Regions from separate parts of the Exiguobacterium sp. s128 genome, predicted to be linked through region 1. Evidence: riboswitches for the same ligand, from Rfam matches in the RefSeq annotation. Region 1 holds a riboswitch; each other region holds the start of a gene.

Evidence for each region. A riboswitch is a leader RNA that binds a small molecule or an ion and turns the genes downstream of it on or off. The one in region 1 is predicted to bind S-adenosylmethionine.
Region 2: it holds a riboswitch for S-adenosylmethionine, as region 1 does, so the genes downstream of both, metK (methionine adenosyltransferase) here and KNQ13_RS09905 (amino acid permease) in region 1, are expected to answer to the same signal.
Region 3: it holds a riboswitch for S-adenosylmethionine, as region 1 does, so the genes downstream of both, KNQ13_RS05775 (methionine ABC transporter ATP-binding protein) here and KNQ13_RS09905 (amino acid permease) in region 1, are expected to answer to the same signal.
Region 4: it holds a riboswitch for S-adenosylmethionine, as region 1 does, so the genes downstream of both, mtnK (S-methyl-5-thioribose kinase) here and KNQ13_RS09905 (amino acid permease) in region 1, are expected to answer to the same signal.

What each region holds. Positions count from the first base shown of each region.
Region 1 is NZ_JACSMT010000023.1:7,046-13,095, forward strand. Features, by position in the region: gene KNQ13_RS09890 (GntR family transcriptional regulator) at 1-516, opposite strand, end outside; gene KNQ13_RS09895 (ketopantoate reductase family protein) at 698-1,609, shown strand; gene KNQ13_RS09900 (polysaccharide pyruvyl transferase family protein) at 1,823-3,241, shown strand; SAM riboswitch class I at 3,349-3,450, shown strand; gene KNQ13_RS09905 (amino acid permease) at 3,532-4,932, shown strand; gene mmuM (homocysteine S-methyltransferase) at 4,907-5,839, shown strand; gene KNQ13_RS09915 (MarR family winged helix-turn-helix transcriptional regulator) at 5,903-6,050, opposite strand, start outside.
Region 2 is NZ_JACSMT010000003.1:48,801-54,850, forward strand. Features, by position in the region: gene KNQ13_RS02115 (alpha/beta fold hydrolase) at 1-404, opposite strand, end outside; gene KNQ13_RS02120 (GNAT family N-acetyltransferase) at 486-974, opposite strand; gene metK (methionine adenosyltransferase) at 1,113-2,321, opposite strand; SAM riboswitch class I at 2,449-2,575, opposite strand; gene pckA (phosphoenolpyruvate carboxykinase (ATP)) at 2,808-4,376, shown strand; gene KNQ13_RS02135 (EAL and HDOD domain-containing protein) at 4,438-5,691, opposite strand; gene KNQ13_RS02140 (alpha/beta hydrolase family protein) at 5,859-6,050, opposite strand, start outside.
Region 3 is NZ_JACSMT010000009.1:62,676-68,725, reverse strand. Features, by position in the region: gene KNQ13_RS05800 (ABC transporter substrate-binding protein) at 1-288, shown strand, start outside; gene KNQ13_RS05795 (carbohydrate ABC transporter permease) at 365-1,324, shown strand; gene KNQ13_RS05790 (carbohydrate ABC transporter permease) at 1,337-2,161, shown strand; gene pgmB (beta-phosphoglucomutase) at 2,174-2,845, shown strand; gene KNQ13_RS05780 (aminotransferase class I/II-fold pyridoxal phosphate-dependent enzyme) at 2,976-4,163, shown strand; SAM riboswitch class I at 4,226-4,329, shown strand; gene KNQ13_RS05775 (methionine ABC transporter ATP-binding protein) at 4,413-5,426, shown strand; gene KNQ13_RS05770 (methionine ABC transporter permease) at 5,416-6,050, shown strand, end outside.
Region 4 is NZ_JACSMT010000022.1:32,402-38,451, forward strand. Features, by position in the region: gene KNQ13_RS09805 (arsinothricin resistance N-acetyltransferase ArsN1 family A) at 1-402, opposite strand, end outside; gene KNQ13_RS09810 (1,2-dihydroxy-3-keto-5-methylthiopentene dioxygenase) at 534-1,073, opposite strand; gene KNQ13_RS09815 (methylthioribulose 1-phosphate dehydratase) at 1,089-1,709, opposite strand; gene KNQ13_RS09820 (2-hydroxy-3-keto-5-methylthiopentenyl-1-phosphate phosphatase) at 1,706-2,365, opposite strand; gene KNQ13_RS09825 (2,3-diketo-5-methylthiopentyl-1-phosphate enolase) at 2,362-3,552, opposite strand; SAM riboswitch class I at 3,633-3,734, opposite strand; SAM riboswitch class I at 3,943-4,045, shown strand; gene mtnK (S-methyl-5-thioribose kinase) at 4,124-5,293, shown strand; gene mtnA (S-methyl-5-thioribose-1-phosphate isomerase) at 5,290-6,050, shown strand, end outside.

The DNA of each region.
Region 1 (6,050 bases):
CGACAATAAGATGAAGCTTTCCATGACGGGCTTGAGATTCTGCCACATCATGCTGACATAGCCGTGATCAATCGATCGGATGATCGTTTCATGGAACAGGACGTCTTGATAAGAAAATTCATCCGCATCCTTATACTTGATGGCAATCTTCATCATCTCGAGAATCTTGCTCAATTCACGGACAAGATCCTGGCGATCCATCCGGACGATACGTTCGAAGACGAACGTCTCGATTAACAGACGGACATCGTAAATTTCCTGGATGTCTTGCTTCGACAGTCCGACGACGACGGCACCCATCCGTTCCAACCGGATGATGCGTTCTGACGCCAACACCTTCAGGGCATCCCGGACAGGCGACCGACTGACGGAAAAATCAGCGGCTAATTTGTTTTCAGATAAGACTGTACCGCTCTCGATCTTGCCGGAAATGATCCGCATGCGCAGTTCATAGGCGACACGATCACCGGCGGATGCTTTTGATAACCACTTAATCGGGTATAAAAGATCAGACATAAAAACACCTACTTTGTTTGATGAGTATACTTGTATACAAGTAGTATAAACGACGGAAACTAAAATGCAAGCGCTTTAATTAAATTGTCATCTTTGTCCAATTCGGTCTGATCTGTATGATAGGCTAGACAAAGAACAGGTACTAATGGAAGAAAAAAATCAGAGATCCGGAGGGATGAAAATGAAAATTCTAGTTGTCGGAGCAGGGGCGGTCGGCGGTTATTTTGGAGGACGTTTGGCGGAAAAAGGGGAGGATGTCACGTTTTTAGTCCGTAAACGCCGCATGCAGGAGTTAGAAAAATCCGGACTCCAGATCAGCAGTCCGCACGGTGATTTTGAGATGTCGCCACGTGTAATCGAAGCTGGAACAGATGAGACGTTTGATCTGATTCTGCTTTCGACGAAAGCCTACCACCTGAATCAAGTCGTACAGGATATCGAACCGTTTGTCGTGGAACATACATACATTCTGCCATTGTTAAATGGAATGGCACATCTGGAGCGGTTAACTGAAACATTTGGTGAACACCGTGTGCTCGGCGGACTATGCTTTATTGAATCGACACTGGATGAACAGGGACGGATTCTTCAAACCAGTCCTTCCCATCATCTGTTGTTTGGTCCATTAACGGGGGAACGGACGCAACGCTTGGCAGAACTGGAACGGCATCTGACCGGGACAAAATCGCCGATCAAGTATTCGGAAACCATCATCCGTGACATGTGGAACAAGTATCTTTTCATCACGACGTTTTCCGGTGTGACGTCGCTCTTCCGTTCGGCGATTGGTCCGATCCGAGAGCAGGAACAGGGGATGGAGCTGATCCGTCAATTGACGGCTGAAGCAAAACAGGCGATGGAGCAACAAGGTGCTGTCTTCAGTGACGAGATCGAACAGGTTCAAGAAAAACAGATCGTTCAAATGACCGACACGATGAAATCCTCCCTGCAACGCGACATGGAAAAGGGACAGGATGTCGAGGACGATCATCTCTTCGGAAGTCTGCTCATGACGGCGGATCAAACGAGGTATCCGCTGTTACGAGCTATTTATGCCAACTTACAGGTCTATCGAGCCACACGCACCTCCTGAAAATCAAGTAATGGGTTTATTATATTGGAAAAATTACCATGAAAATCGATCATTTTCAGGTCTGTTTGAAAACGGATCTGCTCGGCTATACATTGACTTTTTGAATCAAACTCCTCTATTCTTAATGAGATTGATAAAAACCGTTAATATATTTTTTGACGTTAATTTAATGATAAAACAAGAACACCAGATGTGAGAGGGGATTTACTTTACATGACACGTATTATTATTCGCGCAGGTATGACACCGTTTGAACAGTTTGACGCAGAGTATCTCATGAAACACAATTCAATCGGAGGAAATGTTGGGAACTTGATTTATCAATACAGCATCTTCCGTACATTGATGACAGAAGGTACGACGATTACACCGGATTACTACTACTATGAAGAAGAGCGTGCAGATGAGATCAACGCGAACTTTGATTTGTATGTCATTCCGCTCGCTGACGCATTCCGTAAAGAATTCGTCCCGACACTGCGTAAATATACGAAATTAATTAAAAAACTCAAGATTCCAGTCGTCGTCATCGGCGTTGGTTTACGCGCACCATTTGAGCCGGATCTAAAAGAAGGTTTCTCATTCGATGAAGATGTGAAAGCTTTTGTCAGCGCAGTTCTTGAACGCTCAAGCATGCTTGGACTTCGCGGCGAAATCACATCAAAATACTTGACGCGTCTTGGTTTCCGCGAAGGAATCGATCACAAAGTCATCGGTTGCCCATCGATGTATGCCTTTGGCCGTGATTTAAAAATCCGTGAGACGAACATCACAAAAGATTCGATGATCGGTGTCAACTCGTCACGTCTTGCACCACAAAACGTCCTCAACTTCATCACACGCGGAATGGAAGAGTACCCGAACCACTACTTCATCCCACAATGGATGAAAGAGTTACGTTTGACGTACACAGGAACACATCCGATTGCTGACTTATCTGTAACGAACTATCCGGTTAAAATGTCGGATCCGACTTACATGAACGACCGTGTCCGCTTCTTCTTGAACGCACAGACATGGATCGACTTCTTGAAAGAAGCTGACTTCAGCTTCGGAGCACGTCTTCACGGTAACATCACGGCAACACTTGCCGGAACACCAAGTATCCTGATTCCAAAAGATGCACGGATGCGCGAATTAACGGATTATCACCAATTGACACACATCTGGGCAAACGACATCACAGACAGCACACGCTTGTCAGATGTAATTGAGTCGGCTGACTTCCAAAGCCCGACACGTGTCCAAGCGCGTAACTTTGATAATTTCGTTGAATTCTTGAACACAAATGATTTAGAGCACATCTACAAAGAAACGAACTACCCAGAGAACGTTCCGTTTGATCGTGAAATGGCAAAAGCAGAGTTGCTTCCAGTCGTCAAACCGATCACAGGAATCAGTATTGAAGAAGCCGTTTCACGTTTTGAATCGTACTTCCCAGAAGAAGAACAAAAAATCGTCGCAGCTCAAAAACGCGATAAAGCAAAAATGGCTGAAAAAGATAAGAAAATCAAATCGCTTCAAGGCAAGTTGAACAGTCAGACAAAAGAAATCAAGCATCAACAAGGCACACTGAACCGGAAAGCGGTTCGGATGGCATTGAAGACAGCTGATTTGTTTGCGAAGAAATAAGCTACGGACGTCTTATACCATTTTGGTGTAAGGCGTTTTTTTGTGTAATGAATTCTGAATTGTTTTGACAATTCAAAACAGGGTTGGTACTGTTATGAAAAATTACATTCTTATCCAGAGAGGTGGAGGGACTGGCCCTTTGAAGCCTCAGCAACAGGTCGAAAGATACTGTGCTAATTCCTGCGGGTGTCGTACCCGATCGATAAGCTTCTTTTTATTGTCGACCGACGCACCCATGTATGTGGGTGCGTTTTTTTATTTTATGAGAAAAAGAGGAGTGTGGAGGAGTAATGAAAGAAGGAACATTTCGCCGGAAAATGGAATCCCGGCATATCGTCATGTTGTCACTCGGCGGCGTCATCGGGACCGGATTATTTTTAAGTACAGGTTACACGCTCGAGCAGGCAGGGCGGGTCGGAACGATTTTATCGTACTTGGTCGGAGCACTCGCCGTGTATCTAGTCATGCTCTGCTTAGGAGAACTGGCCGTACATATGCCGGAGACGGGTGCCTTTCACAGCTACGCGACGAAGTATCTTGGATCCGGAACAGGTTATACCGTCGCTTGGCTCTACTGGCTGACGTGGACGGTGGCGCTCGGTTCAGAATTTACGGCAGCCGGTTTATTGATGCAACGGTGGTTTCCGGATGTCCCGGTCTGGCTGTTCAGTGCCTTGTTCGTCGTCATGATTTTAGGCATCAATGTCTTGACGGTTCGTTTGTTCGCAGAAGTTGAATTTTGGTTTTCGGCTGTCAAAGTATTAACGATTTTAGTATTCATCGTCTTAGGGACAGCAGCGATTGTCGGATTTCTGCCACTCGCGGACGGATCGCAAGCGCCGCTTCTTGCCCCGTTGACGGATGGCGGATTATTCCCGAACGGAGCATTCGCCATCCTGATGACGATGCTCGCCGTCAACTTTGCCTATTCCGGAACAGAGTTGATCGGGATTGCAGCAGGTGAGGCCGTCGATCCGAAACGGACGGTTCCGCTGGCCATTCGAACAACGGTCTTCCGGCTTGTCTTATTTTTTGTCGGGACGATTATCGTTCTCGCGATTCTGTTACCCAACGATTCAAAAGGAGTGCTCGAAAGCCCATTCGTTGCCGTATTCGAACGGATTGGTCTGCCGTTTGCTGCAGATATCATGAATTTCGTCATCCTGACGGCGATTTTGTCAGCGGCGAACTCGGGTCTGTACGCCGCTTCACGGATGCTTTGGTCACTTTCCGATCAACGGATGATCACGCCGTTCTTTTCTAAATTAAATGCAAGCGGAGTCCCGACACGTGCCGTTCTCTTCAGTATGCTCGGAGGTCTACTCGCCTTATTGTCCAGTGTCTATGCACCGGGTTCCGTTTACATTGCGCTCGTTTCGATTTCCGGACTGGCAGTTGTCGTCGTCTGGATGAGCATCAGTGCTTCCCAGTTCATGTTTCGCAAGCGCTATCTGCAAGAGGGACATGATGTAAACGATTTGGTTTACCGGACACCTTGGTATCCATTTGTCCCGATTCTGTCATTTTTAATGTGTTTGGCTTCACTGATCGGGATCGCCTTTGATCCGACACAACGGGTCGCTCTGTATTTCGGGGTGCCGTTTATCGCCGTCTGCTACATCGTGCATCATCTAACGAAAACCTCATGGAAACGGAGTGAAGAAGATGTCAAAGAACAACAATCCAGTTGAACAACTGTTAAAGGAAAAGCCGTATCTTTTATTGGACGGCGCATTGGCGACGGAACTCGAGCGCCACGGGAGCAATCTCGAGGACCCGCTGTGGTCGGCTCGGGTATTGCTTGAGGAACCGGAGCAGATTCACCGCGTCCATACGGATTATTTTAAAATTGGGGCAGATTGCGCCATCACGTCCAGTTATCAAGCGAGTGTCGCCGGTTTTAGCAGCCGGGGAATCAAAGAAGACGAAGCGATTGAACTGATGAAACAAACGGTTTATCTGGCGCAACAGGCGCGTGCGGAAACCGGACAGGCGGCAAGTCACGCCCTGATTGCGGGATCGGTCGGTCCTTACGGTGCGTATCTGTCAGACGGTTCCGAGTATGTCGGTCATTACGGAGTCGACGATGCACAACTGGAAGCATTCCACCGTCCGCGGCTTGAAGCGTTGATTGCAGCAGGGGCAGACGTGTTGGCGTTTGAGACGATTCCGTCCTTACAGGAAGCAAAAGTACTGTTTCGACTGCTCGAAGAATTTCCGGAACGATCGGCGTGGCTTGCCTTTTCTCTGCGTGACGCAACACACATCAGTGAAGGAACACCGTTAAGTGAATGTATCGAGTCCTTAGGGGAGCATCCGCAACTGGCGGCAATCGGCGCCAACTGTTTTCCGGCGTCGATCGCGACCGACTTCATCACGACATTAAAACAACTGACGGATGTGCCGATCATCGTCTATCCGAATTCTGGGGAACAGTATGATCCGGTCAGCAAGACCTGGTCCGGTGAAGCAGTCTGTACCGCGTTTGAAGACGTTGCCCCCGAATGGTATGCCGCAGGTGCCCGGTTGATCGGCGGCTGTTGTCGGACGACGCCGGAGCAAATCGAACGGATTCAACAGAAGGTGACAATCGGTTAACAGGCGACAATAAAAAACAGAGGGCGGATGGAAATCCGTCCTCTGTTTCATATTCTAAGGAGTTCACCGTTCCCGTAATGCTTGGTTGAACTTCTTCAGCAATCGCCCAAATGACTCGGCATCTTCATCCGGCCAGTCTGTCAGCAACCGTTCGATACTCGTCAGACGGGCCGTCCGGTAAATTTCGAGCTCCTGTTGACCGTAATGGGTG
Region 2 (6,050 bases), on a different contig from region 1:
TGTCCGAACGGTAACGTCCCGAGTGGGGCATCCGGGCGAAAACGATCAAATGCACTCGCAAACACTTGCTTGACGCCACCAAGTTGCTTCGAATTGTGCCAATCAAACAAGGGTGAAATGAAAGAAAGACTGGCAATCGGTAATTCGTATTCCTGCAACAGTCGGTTGACGACGAGTGCCCCCATGCTGCAGGCAATGATATGAATCGGAAGCTTCCGTTTACCCGCTTCCCGTAACGCTTCTTTTAATAACTGTTGGTGTTCTTCAAACGATACACGACGTGGTGCGTCGACTAAGAGTACTTCATATTCTTGTTCCAAGACACGAATCAACGCTTCACTTGGTCGGGCACGTAATTGGAGTGGATACACAAGAACGATCACTCCGGTTGGTTGTTCTACCACAAACTCACCTCTTCATTTGATATCTGTTTAGTATGCAACAAATCCGACTCAAGCCAAACCGCCTTAAGTCGGATTTCGTTTTTATTCATATATACGTTGCAGTCGGGTCACAGGTTCCACTTGTCCAAAGACTTCCTCTGTCGTCTCGCTGATTTCCTTAAATCCGTATGCAGTCAAAAAGTGACGGGCTTTATAATTGCGTGATTCGATGTACACTTCAATTGGAGAAGCACCTTGGAGCTCAAGCTCTCGAATCAGTCTCCGCCCGATTCCATTCTGTTGATATTTCGGCAGGACATACAGGCGGACAATTTCCCACGTCCCGTCGACATCAATCGCATGAATGAATCCCACAATCTCCCCATCGATCAGACCTACATTAAAATATTCTCCGCGCGCTTCTTCTGCTGTCCGGATTGCCCGAACTACTTCTTCTTGTGGGTAGGCTTCCTGAACGAAATGGGCTTTCGAGCGCTCAGAATAGATTTCCTCGTACGTATCCATCCAAGACGTGAGCGCAATATCATGAATGCGTGCTGCATCAGCAGGAACTGCTTCGCGTATCTCCATACCGAAATCCCCCTTTTCCTTTTACAGACTCATGTTCTTTTACCCTTTTCTAGAAATTTCAGTCGTTTCCCTGCAAAGTTCCGGAGAAACAAAAAAAGTTCAGAAACAACCTGTGAAAGGTTATTTCTGAACAAAGGATTAGACGAAACGTTTTGCCTGTTCTTCAAGAGTAGCAGCTTTATCTGTCTGCTCCCATGGCAATTCGATGTCTGTACGACCGAAGTGGCCATAAGCTGCTGTCTGACGGTAAATCGGACGACGGAGATCAAGCATCTTGATGATCCCTGCAGGACGGAGATCAAAGTTTTCTGCGATTAATTCGACGAGTTGCGCTTCAGGAAGTTTTCCTGTTCCGAATGTGTCAACCGCGATTGACACCGGATGCGCCACACCGATTGCGTAAGCAAGCTGAACTTCTGCTTTGTCTGCAAGACCAGATGCAACCAAGTTTTTCGCAACATAACGTGCTGCATAGGCAGCTGAACGGTCGACTTTCGTTGGATCTTTACCAGAGAAAGCACCACCACCGTGGCGTGCGTAACCGCCATACGTATCAACGATGATTTTACGACCTGTCAAACCTGCATCGCCTTGTGGTCCGCCAATGACGAAACGACCAGTTGGGTTGATGAAGAATTTCGTGTCTTCATCGATGTACTCCGTCGGAATGACTGGAGCGATGACATGTTCTTTCAGATCTGCTTGGATTTGCTCAAGCGTCACTTCTTCCGCATGTTGTGTTGAGATGACGATTGTATCGACGCGAACAGGTTCATTGTTCTCGTTGTATTCAACCGTGACTTGCGTTTTACCATCCGGGCGGAGGTAATCGAGTTGTCCTGTCTTACGAACTTCTGCAAGACGACGAGCGAGACGGTGTGCAAGTGAGATCGGAAGTGGCATCAGTTCAGGTGTTTCTTTCGTTGCGTAACCGAACATCAGACCTTGGTCTCCTGCTCCGATCGCATCGATTTCTTCATCTGACATGTTTCCTTCGCGTGCTTCAAGCGCTTGGTCTACACCAAGAGCGATGTCTGCCGATTGCTCATCGATTGAAGTCAATACAGCACATGTGTCTGCATCGAATCCGTACTTCGCACGTGTATAGCCGATTTCACGAATCGTTTCGCGTACGACTTTCGGGATATCCACGTAAGTCGTTGTCGTAATTTCTCCTGCCACAAGGACAAGTCCTGTCGTGACAGACGTTTCTGCAGCAACACGTGCATTAGGATCTGCCGCAAGAATCGCATCTAAGATTGAATCCGAAATCTGGTCACAGATTTTATCCGGGTGACCTTCAGTTACTGACTCCGACGTAAATAGCCGGCGATTAAGGTTTGTCATGTTTGACCCTCCCAAAAAAGAATTTGACGGTGTACTCATTTCCCCTAGTTGAGTGGGACGGTAAAATGAAAAAAACCTTTCCATGTCCAAAAATGGTCAGGGAAAGGTTGTGCGTTCTTCCTTTACCCTCTTATCGTTCGAAGTGTTTACTTCGCTTCAGGAGAGCACCTTTTCCTACATTAATGATGAAATTAACATAAGACGGTTGCCGGGTTTCTTCGGGCCTTGTTCCCTCCACCTGCTCAGAATAAGAGTATCCGTTACGAATTACATGATATAAACTTGTGTCCACTCTGTCAAGCAACGTTTTAATTTTTTGTCGAAAATTTTCGGAAGAGGTGTTAAACTGTTAATGCTGAAAGCGTTTCCAGATAAATAGAAATCAGCGCAGGAAAATGATTGCCCTATCATTAGTATGTCATATATAATAAATGTGTCATACTAATGATGGAGCCAAAACCAACGTAGGGGAAAGGTGGGGTCAGGATGCCGATGACGGTCCTGAATATCGAAGAACTACTCATGAAGGAGCATGTGTTCAAACAACTATCCGTTGCCGAACTAGTCGAACATGCGATTCGAAACAAAGAAGGAGTTCTTGCAGAGAATGGTGCTTTATCTGTAGAAACGGGGAAATTTACAGGTCGTTCGCCAAAAGACAAGTTCATCGTCCGCGATCAGTCATGCGAGACACACATCGATTGGGGCCATGTTAACCAACCGATGGAGTCGGACAAATTCGAGCAACTGTTACAAAAAGTTCTTCGTCATATGAATGAAACAGATCAGCTCTACTACACAGAGGCTGCTGCTGGTGCCGATACGCATTTCACCCTTCCAGTACGCGTCGTGACAGAATATGCTTGGCATAATCTGTTCGCAAAACAACTGTTCTTACGGGAATATCCTACGGTTGCGGCCTTTGAACCCTTTACGGTCGTCTATGCACCACACTTCAAAGCTGATCCAGCAGTCGATGGTACGAACTCAGAGACGTTCATCGCGATGTCGTTCGAACACCGGATCGTCTTGATCGGTGGTACCGAGTACGCAGGAGAAATCAAAAAATCGATTTTCTCAGTCATGAATTATCTGTTACCGCAACAAGATGTCTTATCGATGCACTGTTCAGCAAACGTCGGATACGAAGGTGACGTCGCTCTGTTCTTCGGACTATCCGGGACTGGTAAGACCACCCTGTCGGCAGACGACAATCGTCAATTGATCGGTGACGATGAACACGGTTGGTCGCATGATGGTGTGTTCAATATCGAAGGCGGCTGTTATGCCAAAACCGTTAATCTCTCGCGCGAAAAGGAACCACAAATCTTTGATGCGATCCGATTTGGTACGGTGCTTGAAAATGTCGTTCTTGATGCACAACGGACGCCAGACTATGATGATACGTCATTGACGGAAAATACACGTGCTGCCTATCCGATTACTTCAATCGATAATATCGCCATCCCGTCACGCGCTGGCCATCCGAAAACGATTGTGTTCTTGACGGCTGATGCGTATGGTGTCTTACCACCAATCAGCAAGTTGACGAAGGAACAGGCGATGTATCATTTCTTATCGGGTTACACGTCTAAACTCGCCGGGACAGAACGTGGTGTCACTGAACCAGAAGCGACATTCTCGACGTGCTTCGGTTCTCCGTTCTTACCATTGATTCCGGAAAAATATGCGACGATGCTGGGTGAACTGATTGATCGTCATGGTGTCACGGTTTATCTTGTCAACACAGGTTGGACCGGTGGTGCTTATGGTACCGGTAGTCGGATGAAGCTTGCGTATACACGGACGATGGTCAACGCCGCGGTCAACGGTCTACTCGTCGACATCCCGACAGAAGAACATTCAATCTTCGGACTGCACATGCCAGTCGAAGTACCTGGTGTGCCGACTAATCTGCTGAATCCCGTCAAAGTGTGGGCAGATACAGCCGCTTACGAGCAACAAGCGACGGCACTTGCTCATAAGTTCGCCGAAAACTTCAACCGATTCGAAAGTGCGACCGATGCTATCAAATCGGCTGGACCTCGTATTTAATGTTTCGTCTATAGCAAAAAGGTTGAGCCTCTGTTTGGAGTGCTCAACCTTTTTTTGCCGTTTAGACAATCAAATCTGTTTCATCTTGCAGATGTTGTTCCTTTTGAGCCAACCAAACCTGACTTTCCTTCAGTAACTCATAAGCACGTTGCTTCGAGATCCCAAACCGGTTGCTGAGCAACTCAAAATTTTCGAATTCACCACGATCCGCGCTGATTGCCAGTAAGAGACAGTCCCGAAACGGATGATCGTCTCCTTGCAAGACCGTTTTTAAGGTCAGTTCAATCGGTAATTGATCGATGATTTCATCGATATCGACTGACAGCAAGGCATCGATGTGCGAAAGTAGTCCGATCATGTAAGCACTTTCTGCTTTCAATGTCTTCGTTTCGCTCGCAAACAATTCGCATAACTTCGCACAATGTAACGAAGAACGTAATAATTCATCCGACCATTTATAAGGACTCGCGAGTTTCATCTCACGTAAGACGATCAGTGAAATCCAACTTTTCAACTGCGAAAAACCAAGTAACGAAATGGCTTGTCGGACAGAACTAACCGTATTCCGCAACCCGATTCCCGGTGAATTGATGAGTTGCAAGACTTGAACACTAACGTACGGATTTCTTTCGATTTCATCGACGACCTCGTCGTAATGGTCATCTGTATCCAACCATTTCAGCATCTTCAGCAAAACAGGGACTTGAGGCGGAACCGCTTTCCCTTTCATCAGCATCGGTTTCGCATAAAAATATCCTTGAAACCAGTCATAACCCATTTCAAGGCTCCGTGTATGGTCTTCATGCGTTTCGACGCGCTCCGCCAAAAAGCGCATATGTGGATAATTACGTTTTAAGATATGTAAAATCGCACTTTGTTCCCGTGGATTAATCGCTTCGATGTCAATTTTGATGAGATCAATTAAATCAAACAGTTCAGCACCATGATGACGTAACAAGTCCGTCACGAAATCATCGAGTGCCAGCATGAAACCTGCTTCTTTCCACTTCTTGAGCGTCAGCAACATGACATCATCAATCTGAACGGTCTCCAATACTTCAATCACAAATCGTGTTGGATCCAGATGATCAATCAACTCGGACTGCAATAAGTCCCCCGTGAAGTTGATGAATAGTCGTTTCCCTTCCGCCACACGATCTACTCCGAGATGAATCAGTGTATTCGTCAACACATCCATCGTCGCAAGATCCCCATCAAACACAGCAGGTGCTTCAACGGAACGATAAAGTAATTCAAAAGCATCAATCGAACCATACCGGTCAACGATCGGTTGTCGCGCGAGTAAGATTTCCATCTCATGTTCCCCTTCTAAATCCGTTAATCAAGCTTATTTTATATGTTCTAGTATATCAAATATTGATTTCTCTTAAAAAATCAGTTTTTCAAAAGATATCAATGTTCCTTACATTTTTAGTAAAAATCACCTCAAGACAAGTCGTTGAGGTGATTTCTACATTCCGTTCATTCTGACAGCATCCAATCGATGACTTGACCGGTCACAGCAATTTTTTGATGAATTGGGAATTGATGGGCATATTGATAGACTTTTAAGTGGGTTTGTCCTGGATAACGGGCTGCATAATTCGTTGCATGCCGCAGACGAACATTTTCATCGTACAGTCCGTGAATCAACAAGACGTCTCCTTGCGGTGG
Region 3 (6,050 bases), on a different contig from region 1:
GCCGGAAAAGAAGGAATGACAATTTGGGCAGACGGTGCCGGAACATTGCCATCCCTTCAATCTGTCGCAAACGAGATGAAACTTGAAGAGGATCCAATCAAAGCCCCGTTCGTTAAAGCTGGAGCATATGCGACACCTTGGCAAAAAGGCGACACACTTTCCATTATTGCCCGGGAATATAACAATCAGTTTCCTGCCGCTTTAAAAGGCGAAATATCGTTAGAAGAGGCGATGAAAAAAGCCGAAAAGACTGCCAATAAAGATATCAAGACACAGTTGAATAAGTGATCAACGAGAACGCTCACCTGACCAATTTGGAGGTTGGGCGTTTTCTTCTTACTCGCAACTTGAAAGGAGCTTTCCTATGACAAGTGTTCCTCATTCTAATCAGCAACCCGTTGTTCCAACCAGCCGCCCCCCGAAACCCAAAAAAGAACGGGCACGTAAAGGCGAAAGTTTACAGGGTTATACGTTCATGTTGCCAACGATTTTTATCATGCTGGTCTTTACATTGATTCCGATTGGCTATTCCTTATTCCTTTCCTTTACACGGGTTAATCTATTTGGCGGTGTCAGTTTTGAGTTCACCGGTCTAACGAATTATTCGAACGCCTTACAGGATGAACGTGTCTGGATTGCACTCAAAAATACGGTTCGATACGTCGCCTTTGTCGTTCCGATCCAAACCATCATCGCCCTGATTATGGCGGCGGTTCTCAATTCAGGTATTCGTTTTCAAAATACTTTTAGAACCATTTATTTTTTACCGACGTTGACATCAAGCTCCGCCTTAACGATGATTTTCATGTTTCTGTTCAGCTTAAACGGTCCTGTCAACAATGCACTGGTTTCAGTCGGTATCTTACCGGAACCGATTAACTTCGTGAATGAAACACAATTTGCCCTTGCCTCAATCATGGTCATGAACATTTGGGCAACCGTCCCCTACTACATGACGATTTATTTAGCAGGGCTTCAAGACATTCCGAAATCACTGTACGAAGCAGCCGATTTAGACGGAGCAAACGCTTGGCAAAAACTGACGAAAATCACAGTTCCAAACCTTGCTCCGATTACAAACTACGTGATTTTAATGGGATTGATCGGCTGTTTCCAACTATTTGACCAAGCCTATATCATCTCCGGCGGATCGGGCGGTCCGAATAACGCGACACTGACGTTCTCCTTATTGATTTACCAGTATGCGTTCAAGACGCTCGGAACGATGGGATATGCATCAGCTCTTGCCATCTTGTTGACGATTGTCATTTTCACCGTCTCGATGATTGCCCGACGGTTAAATAAAGAAGAGTCTCATTACTAAGGAGGTCCGAATATGAAACCGAAAAAATGGCCCCGTGTTTTACTGTATTGCGTCCTTATCCTTTACGGACTCGTGACGCTGTATCCCTTTTTGTGGGCAGTTCTTGCTGCGTTTAAACCTTATGCAGAAATCGTATCCGGCGGATTGAATCTACTTCCCGAAAAGCCGACCCTCGATAATTTTGCTTATATCTTTACCCGTGATCCACTCTTTCCGAAATGGGTCATGAACACGTTCATCGTCGCAACGACCGGAACCATCTTGAACGTCATCTTTAACACAATGGCTGGTTACTCACTGGCACGTCTTCGTTTTGCCGGTCGAAATTACTGGTTTTTACTCATTCTTGCCGTCATGATGGTTCCCGGACAGATTCTGCTGATTCCGAATTACCTCATCATGAAATCACTTGGGTTACTTGATTCTTATTCTGCCCTTATCTTGCCAGGTGCCATCAACTTCGCATATATCTTTATGATGCGACAATTTTTCATCAACTTCCCGAAGGAAATCGAGGAAGCCGCTCAAGTCGATGGATTAAATCGTTTCCAGACGTTCTGGAAAATCGTCTTTCCGATGGCGCGTCCTGCCGTTGCTACTCAGGCTATCTTCATTTTCCTTGGTTTCTGGAACGAATTCATGAAGCCCTTGCTTTACATCACGTCGCCAGAAAAATATACGTTAACGCTTGGTCTTCAATCGTTCCAAAGTCAAAACGCCACCCAATGGAATTACATCATGGCAGCGTCCGTCGTCTCGATCATTCCAATCATCATTCTATACATCTTACTCAACCGGTATTTCATGCAAGGATTACGAATCGGTGGAGATAAGTAAGGAGGAACTTTTATGTCTACACCTTATCCACAGGCCGTCATCTTTGATTTAGATGGCGTCATCACAGACTCTGCCGAACATCATTTTCTGGCTTGGCAACAACTCGGACAGGAACTCTCTATCCCGTTCGACCGTCAATTCAACGAGACACTTAAAGGCGTTAACCGCATGGACTCGCTTGAGCGTATCCTTTCACTCGGACAAGCAAATAACCGGTATTCTGAAGCTGAAAAATTGGCTCTGGCCGAAAAGAAAAACCGTTATTATGTTGAGTCCATTCAACATTTGACGCCACAGGATGTTCTTCCCGGAATCATCGATTTACTGAAGGATTTGCGTCAAAACAAGATCAAAATCGCAATGGCTTCCGCTTCTAAAAATGCACAGTTTGTCTCAGAACGACTTGAGGTCGATCACTATTTCGATCATATCGTCGATGCAGAGACAGTCGAAAAGTCTAAACCTCATCCAGAGGTATTTTTAAAGGCAGCAACAGCTATCGGCGTCGCTCCAACAGATTGCCTCGGAATTGAGGATGCCTCTGCTGGTGTTGAGGCTATCAAGAGCGCTGGAATGCGCGCAATCGCCATTGGTGACGCAGATATTTTAAGCGCAGCGGATCTTGTGCTGACCGATACATCGAAGCTTTCATTTTCCACCTTATCCGGCGTATTCTCAAAATAATTTTCACCGCAGGACTTTTGAGGGAACATCCCCTTTTAAAAGTCCTGTGTTTTTCTTTTTGAAAAAACCCTTTTCTTTTGACTGAAAATTCGCTATCCTTGACGACAATACCTAACAAGGAGGAAAACAGATGAAACATTTCGCCCCATCGATCGCGATTGATCGGCTGCCCACTCCGGTCTTTGCTGAACTCGCTCAGCGGATTGGTGCCGTCAAAGCAGCCGGCCACGATGTCATCACACTTGGTCAAGGAACCCCGGACCAAACGACACCTGTACATATTTTGGATGCCTTGAAGGAGGCGATTGACGACTCGACCAACCTACAGTATCCCCCATTTCGTGGCCATGATTTCCTGAAGCAGGCCGTAGCCGATTTTTATCAATCCGAGTTCGGTGTGACGATCGATCCTGCTTCTGAGGTCGCCATTGTGCTCGGCAGTAAAGCCGGCATCGTCGCCTTGCCGCAAACGATTGTCAATCCGGGTGAAGGTGTCATTGTTCCCGATCCCGGTTACCCCGACTACCTGTCCGGCGCGGCATTAGCAGGTGCTTATCCGATCACATTACCGCTCCTTGCGGAAAATGCTTTTTTACCTGACTACACGTTACTCGATACGACGGATGTCGAACGGGCGCGGATGTTGTTCCTCAACTACCCGAGCAATCCGACCGGTGCGACGGCGACGGCGGAAGCCTTTGAACAGACGGTCGCCTTCGCTGACGCGAACGACATTTGTGTCGTCCATGACTTGGCATACGGCGGCATTAGTTTTGATGGTCCGACCCGAAGTTTCCTCCAGACCGAAGGAGCGAAAGACGTCGGAATCGAACTCTTTTCGTTATCCAAACGCTTCAACATGTCCGGCTTCCGCATCGCCTTTGCGATCGGGAATCCATCCGTCATCTCAAGTATCGAAACGTACCAGGAACACTTATACGTCAGTGCCTTCACACCCATCCAGCACGCAGCGACCGTCGCCCTCTCCAGTGATCAGACGTGCGTCCGTGAGCTGAGTACACTGTATGAAGCCCGTCGCGATGCCTTGTTCGGTAAATTACAAAACATCGGATGGGACGGACCGATTCCTGGTGGTTCGTTCTTCGTCTGGTTGCCGGTCCCGTCCGGCTTTACGTCACAAAGCTTTACCGACCACTTGCTGGACGAGGCACATGTCGCCGTCACACCGGGACATTTCTTCGGTGAATATGGCGAAGGCTACGTCCGTATCAGCTTGATTGCCGACGCCGAACGATTGGTCGAAGCCGCCGAACGGATTGGTCAGCTCAATCTGTTTCAGCAAGCCGTTGCGGAATAATTCTGAAAAAACGTTTGACAGATGGGAATGATTTCCGTTAAAGTAAATCCCAACAGCATAACTACTTATCGAGAGCGACCGAGGGATTAGGCCCAACGACGTCCGGCAACCACCTTTAAGGAACGGTGCCACATCCTACAGAATGTTTCATTCTGAGAGATAAGTTACGAAATCTTACACTTCGTCGCTTTTTTCTGGTTGCTCTTAACTGGAAAAAGGCGATTTTTTTGTATAGGGAGGAAACAACAGATGATTGAATTCAAAGGCATCACCAAACGGTTCGTACGGGACCGGACACCGATTTTCGCCCTGCGTGACGTCAACTTAACGATTCAGCAAGGAGAAATCTTTGGCATCATCGGTGAATCCGGTGCCGGAAAAAGTACGTTACTCCGTTTAATCAACGGACTCGAAACACCGACACAAGGAACGGTCAAAGTATCGGGAATCAAACTATCCGACCTCTCAAAAGGCAGCCTAAGGGAGTTGCGCCTAAAGATCGGGATGATCTTTCAACATTTCCAATTGATTCAATCGCGGAATGTTTCCGACAACATTGGGTTCGCCTTAAAAGCAGCTGGCGTCAAAGGTAGTGAGTTTCCAAACCGGATCAAGGAACTCGTCGCTCTTGTCGGACTGGAAGGATTCGAAACGAATTTTCCGAGCCAACTCAGTGGTGGTCAAAAGCAACGTGTCGGGATTGCCCGAGCGCTTGCCAACAATCCGAGTGTCCTGTTATGTGACGAAGCGACCTCGGCACTGGATCCTGTCACGACCTTACAAATCCTCGACCTTCTCAAGGATTTGAATGAACGACTTGGCTTGACGATCATTTTGATCACACATGAAATCGAAGTCGTTAAACAGATTTGCCATCGTGTTGCCGTCATGGCGCACGGTGAAGTCGTCGAAGTTGCAAAGACCTACGACATATTTAGCCAACCGACACATGCCGTCACGAAACATTACGTCGATACGGCGCTTCAAATCGAGTTGCCGGAACGGATACTCCGAACGACACCCGGTAAAATCATCCGCCTGCAATTCACAGGTGAGAAGACCGGTGAAAGTACGTTATCGGAAGCGATCAAACAGTTTGATATCTCGGTCAGCATCCTTCACGGCAAGGTCGATTATATCCAGAACGTCGCCTTCGGGGTCTTGATCGTCAGCCTGACCGGTCCGACGCTTCATGTCAACCGGGCGCTCACTTGGCTTGAAGAACAACTCCACACACTTGAGGTGATTCAAGATGTGGCTTGATCGGATCCAAACGATGTTACCCGACTTACTCAAAGCGTTAGGCGAAACGGCCCTGATGGTCGGAATTTCACTTGGTTTCGCCCTCATCATCGGGATTCCACTGGGAATTTTTCTGTTCATCACCGATCGGGGACTGTTTTTCCAAAACATCTTCGTTCGAAGCATCATAGACTTTTTCGTCAATATCGTACGTTCGTTACCGTTCATTATCTTACTCGTCGCCTTGATTCCGCTGACGCAACTGTTACTCAATAATACGATCGGACCGACGGCCGCTTCTGTCAGCTTAAGTGTTGCTGCCATTCCGTTCCTCGCCCGACTCGTCGAGACCTCACTCCGTGAGATTCCACCGGGCTTAATCGAAGCTGCTGAGGCGTGTGGCGCAACACCGTTTCGTATCATCATCAGCGCCCTGTTACCGGAAGCCCTTCCCGGGATCATCCAAGCAGTGACGTTGACGACGATCAGCTTGATCGGCTTTTCTGCCATGGCTGGCATCGTCGGCGGCGGTGGTGTCGGTGACCTCGCCATCCGCTTCGGTTATTACCGGTACGATAACGTCGTCATGATTGTGACGATCATCGTGCTCGTCGTCATCGTCCAAAGCATTCAAGGACTCGGCAA
Region 4 (6,050 bases), on a different contig from region 1:
GCCGGACCGGATATAGAGTTTTTGACCGAGTTTATTAAACGGGAAGGTAAACAGGATCAATTTATGGAATCCCTGCGTGATCGCGTGTTCCTCGATGATCCGTAAGAGCTGTCGTCCGATGCCTTGACCGCGGTGGGTCCGGGTGATGTAGACAGACAGTTCACCGACGGATTGATAGACCGGACGCGGATTGTACGGGTCAAGCGAGATGAAGCCAAGAATCGTCGTTCCTTCATACGCCACAAACCCGGCATAACGTGTCGTTCGTTCCTGATACCAGTCTTCCATGAAAGATAATTCCTTGGTATCCGTTTCAAGCGTCGCAATCCGATCTTCGATGCCTTCGTTATAGATGGCGAGGATGTCTTTCAAATCAGCTTCTTGGACAGGGCGAATCATCATACACGTGACCTCCAGTTCAAATGAGTCTTTTCTTCATTATATAGGAGGAAACGGAAACAAGCGGTATGTTTGTAGGATAGAAAAAAACAGACAGCCGGATAAACCGGACCATCTGTTTTCAGGAGAATGCTTTAGTTAGTTGTTTCAATTGGATCTTTTTCATAAATCGGCACCCACCCGTCCGTCGTCACGAAAATCCGCACGGCAACGACTTGACGGTCGTCCTGGAGCGTGAAGTAATGACGGGTGTTGACTGGGACGGAAATCAAATCACCCGGATTCAACTCAATGTTGTAATAGCCGACTTCGTCATCCTGGATGGCAAAAACACCGTGACCGCTGACGATGAACCGGACTTCGTCATCCGTGTGATGGTGTTCTTTCTGGAAGTTGACGAGCAACTCATCCAAGTTCGGTGTTGCGTCAGACAGGGAGATGATATCAGCCGTCTGATAACCGCGACGTTCCGAGACATCCGTGATTTCCGGTTGGAACGTACCGAGAATCGTTTGTTTGTCCGCATCCGTCAACGTGTACGTGTCGACCAGTTCCGCTGGGAGTTTCGTGACATCCCATTGTTCATACAAGACGCCGCGTGAAGCCAGAAACGCAGACACCTCGTTTTGATCCGTATACCGTTCGTTTGTTTTTTGGAAAAGTACTGTTGCCATTGTAAATTCCTCCTTTTAATGAATCGCCTGTCGGCACGTTTGTAGTTTTAAGGTGTAACTGAACAAAAACTCGAATGCTTCCAACTGTTTTTTGGCTTCAAAGGCAGTCGGTGCCCAGACAGTGATGCCGTGATTGCGGATCAGGACGGCGCCGCTCTCGGCATGCACATGCGCTGCAAAGGCAGCGGCAAGTGTCGGAATGTCTGCATAGTTCGGGATAATCGGCACACGGACTTCCGCATTTTCTTCCCAAAGGCCGAGTGCTTTGATGATTTCCTGACCGGCAAACCGAATCTCGCCTTGGTCCCCGTACAGTTCCGAAATGACATTGTTGTCGATCGTGTGGACGTGAAGGGAACACCCGGCAGTCGTTCGGTTGAAGACCTCGACGTGGAGCAAGGTTTCGGCAGAGGGACGACCCGTCTGTTCGCCGATCAGTTGACCGGACGCGTCGACATGGACGAAGTCGTCCGGTGTATCCTGCCGTTTGTCCTTACCGCTTGCCGTCACGAGAAATTCAGTCGGTTGATCGGCTGTCCGGATGGCGAGGTTACCGCTCGTACCGGGAAACCAGTCGCGTGCGGCGAACTCCTGTTTAATGGCACGTAATTCTTCGTATCGTTTCAAGAATGTCATGCGTACACCTCCGTTGTCTGTAAGTGTTCGACGATGTCATAAAACGTTTCAAACGGTGTATAGGGAATACCGTGTTGTTCACACAGTGTAATCAGATAGTCCCGGGCATAGACGTGGTCAGCTTGTTTCGCCAGTTCGAAATCCGTCACGGAGTCACCGATGGCGATGATCGTGTCACCGTCCTGCTTGAGCTTTCGGGCAATCGACGTTTTACAACACCCGCATTGATTGTTGCATGCCGCATCGCAAGCGTGTGGCCATTCAATCCGAATCGTCTCTTCGCTAAAGTCACTGCCGTTGCAATAAATCGCTTCATCTGTCAGTAATCCTTTAAGAATGGGTTGGACAAAAAAGTCGATTCCGCCGCTGACGATCGCAAAGTCGATCCTGTTCGATTTGGCAAAGGCGAGTAAGGTCTTAAAGCCGGGACGAATGACAGCCCGCTGTTCCAAAAAATCAACATAGTCTTGTTTCCGGTCTGACGGAAGCAGCCGAAACATCTGTCCGACGCCGGACTGGATCGAAAGGGACCGGTCGAGCACACCTTTTTTCAACGGCTCAAAAGCTGCCGGTGGAGCAAATTCTTTCATCAACGCGATGATGTTGTCGTGTTCCGTCACCGTGCCGTCGAAGTCACATAAAATCCGGATCGTCATTTCGTGATCCCCCAAGCGTCAAGGGCGACCCGTAATTCTTCCTGCCGCGTTGCGGCACTTGTCAACGATTCTCCGGTCAGTGCGGCGTCGAGCGCCTGACGGAATGCAAGGACACCGGCAGCGGCACCTTGCGGATGACCGTGAACGCCGCCTCCGGCATTGATGACGGAATCGATGCCGAAATCATGAACGAGTTGGGCGACGAGACCGGGATGGATTCCGGCGGACGGGACCGGGAGAATCGTTTTTGTATTACCGATTCGGGTCGCTTCGACCGCAATCCCGCGGGCCAAGTCTTTGGCGAGGGCGACGTTCCCGTACGGCGACGGGAACAGTGTCAAGTCGGCACCAGCGAGTCGCGGTAACGTCCCGAGTAACACGGGAGCGGAAATCCCGTAATCAGGACTTGCGATCAAGGCACCGCTTAAGGCCGGGTGATTAAAGATTGGAACGGAAATGTCCGGATCAGCAGCTAACTCGCGCAGGACATCGAGTCCGTATGTAAACGTGTTGAGCAGGAAGGCCGTCGCACCTGCTTCAATCAAACGTTTTGCCTGCTCTTTCAAGCGGAAGACCGGACCGCTCAACGTAATCGCATAAAGAGCCCGTTTACCGGTCTGTTCATAATGTGCATGGAGAACTTCTCGTCCAATCCGTGCCCGGTCGAGTGCCGGTGTCAACGGATTGTCGTATAAGATTTCATCATCTTTGACGAGATCAATCCCACCGGCAAGCTGGGCTTCAAGTTGTTCCCGTAAAAAAACGAGGTCCCGTCCGATGACGCCTTTAAATATGCTCATCAACAGAGGGCGGTCATGGACTTGGATCAATTGACGGACGCCCTCGATGCCGAATTTAGCACCGGGAAAATCCGGTGTGAACGTAGCGGGAAGCTGAAGATCCGTCAGTTTGATTTGACCGTCGAGCGACAGCTTGCCGAAGACGGTCGTCAAAATCGCCGAAAAGTCTCGTGAGACGTTGTGTTCCGGATAACGGATTGTGACATACCCTTTTCCGTCGTGTTCTTCCGTATGGACGACTTGTCCTTTAAAGGATTCAAGCTGTTGTTGTTCCAAATGATTCAAATCGGTCCATGAGCCGACCGTCAGACCGAGGGCGATTTGCTCTGCCCGTTTTGGTAACTGATCGGTCACGCCGAGTTGGTACGTTGCGGTAATGTACGCCATGATCGTCGTCTCTCCCTTGTTAAAAAATACAAAAATGGTCCCTCGTCAATGACAAGAGACCATGAAGAATTGCGCGTGGACTCTTATCTGTCAGCGTGTTAGCTGCAAGAATTAGCACCGTGCCAAATGGTCGGTTGCTGCGACATCGTAGGGCTCGTCCCTCCGTCTGCTCTTGATAAGAATTGGATGAAATTGTGAAATATAATTGCAATTTTTACATGAGATGACGGACTTGTCAAACTATTTTTTGAAAATTTATTTTTTTGAAAATACTTCTTCTATAGACGATTCCGTTTTTGAATCCGTTTCACTAAAAATTGGAATTGACAGACTACCAGCAACGCACGTAGTATTCAAATCAACATCAAATCACACGACAACTACATATGACTCTTATCGTGAGTTGGCAGAGGGAATTGGCCCGAAGACGCCGCAGCAACCGACCATCCGGCACGGTGCTACATCCAACAGACATTCGTCTGAGAGATAAGAGGACGGAGTATTCTACTGCGCCTCTTTTCTTTGACGAAAAGGGGCGTTTTTTCGTGTGATCATCAAGGGGGAAATCATAATGGGATATCAAGCATTTACAGTACAGGACGCCATCGAACGGGTTCGGACACTCGGTCTGATCGGCAATGAACCGGTGACGGCAGAAGAAATCGGGGACGGCAATTTAAACCTGGTCTTTCGGATTCATGCGGGGGACCAGCACCTGATTTTAAAACAAGCGTTACCGTATGCGAAGGTCGTCGGTGAAAGCTGGCCGCTGTCGCTCGAGCGGGCATGGATCGAACAGTCAGCGTTAAAAGAATTCGCGAAAGTCGCGATTCCGTTCGTCCCGCGTGTTTATCATGCCAGCAAAGAAGAAGCCTTTACGGTGATGGAAGACTTGTCTCATCTGACAATCGTCCGGGCTGGATTGCTTGAGGGAGAGAAGTATCCGTTGCTCGCGGAACACATCGGTTCGTATTTGGCACGGACGCTCTTTTATACGTCGGATTTTGCCCTCGGCCCGGTCGCGAAAAAACAGATCGCCCGTCAGTACTACAATCCGGATCTGTGCGACATCACGGAGAAACTGATCTTCACGGATCCGTTTTATGACGCGGAAACGAATGCGATTGAAGCAGGACTGGAAGCGGAAGTCGACCGGGTCTGGAACGACGCGGAGCTGAAACGGGAAGTCGCGAAGCTCGAAGCACTTTTCATCACGAAAGGTGATGCCTTGCTGCATGGCGACTTACATACCGGAAGTATTTTTGCTTCAGCCGATGAAACGAAAGTCATCGATCCCGAGTTCGCGTTTTACGGACCGTTTGGGTTTGATGTTGGTCAGTTCATCGCGCATCTGTTTTTTGCCGCTTATCCGAACTATGACCAGTTGCGCGAGGAACGGATCAAGGACATCGATACGTTTTGGCTGACGTTTGCGTCGACGTTCAAGGCGTTGTGGGAGCGGGAAGCGGTGGAACCGTTCCGTTCAGCGGACGGTCTCGTCGAGGATGTTCTCAGTACGATTTTACAGGATGCGCTTGGATTTGCCGGATGTGAATTGATCCGCCGGACGATTGGACTGGCACTGGTCGCGGACTTGGAACAGATTGCCGATCCGACCGTTCGTCTCGAACGGAAACGCCATGCGTTACGCCTCGGTGCTGCGTTGATCAAACGCCGGACGGAATGCAAGACGTTTACGGATCTGCGGAACTTTGACGTAACGGAGGAACTCAGCCGATGAGTCAATTCGTTCAGAGCATCATCTATGAAAATGGGACGGTGACGATTTTGGACCAAACCCGTCTGCCGCAAGAAGAACGGTATGAAGTGATCCAGGACTTGGCGCAAGCGATTGACGCCATTAAACAACTTCGTGTCCGTGGGGCACCGGCAATCAGTTTATTTGGTGGTTTTATCCTGGTCCAAGAAGCGTTCCGTCGGACGACAGGACCGCTTGACGAGGTGAAACAGGAACTGTTGACGGTGTCGGCACAATTACTGTCCACCCGGCCGACCGCCGTCAATTTGCGAAACGTCCTTGACGAACTGAATCAACTCATTGTTTCGGCAACGACGCTTGCGGAACTGCCGAAACGTCTGGAACAAAAAGCACTGGCGCTTTATGAGGCGGATGCCAAGACCTCCCGGCAAATCGGTATTCATGCGCTAGAATTGTTCCAGTCCGGTGACCGGATTCTGACGATTTGTAATGCCGGATCGATTGCGACAGCGGCTTACGGGACGGCACTTGCTCCGTTTTATCTAGCGAAAGAACAGGGGATTCCGCTCGCCGTTTATGCGTCGGAAACCCGTCCGTTACTGCAAGGGGCACGTTTGACGACATGGGAACTGCAACGAGCAGGGATTGACGTGACATTAATTACCGACAACATGGTCGCCCATACGATCAAAGAAAAGAACATCACTGCCATCATCGTCGGTGCTGACCGTATTACGCGAAACGGCGATACGGCGAACAAAATCGGCACGTTCCAACT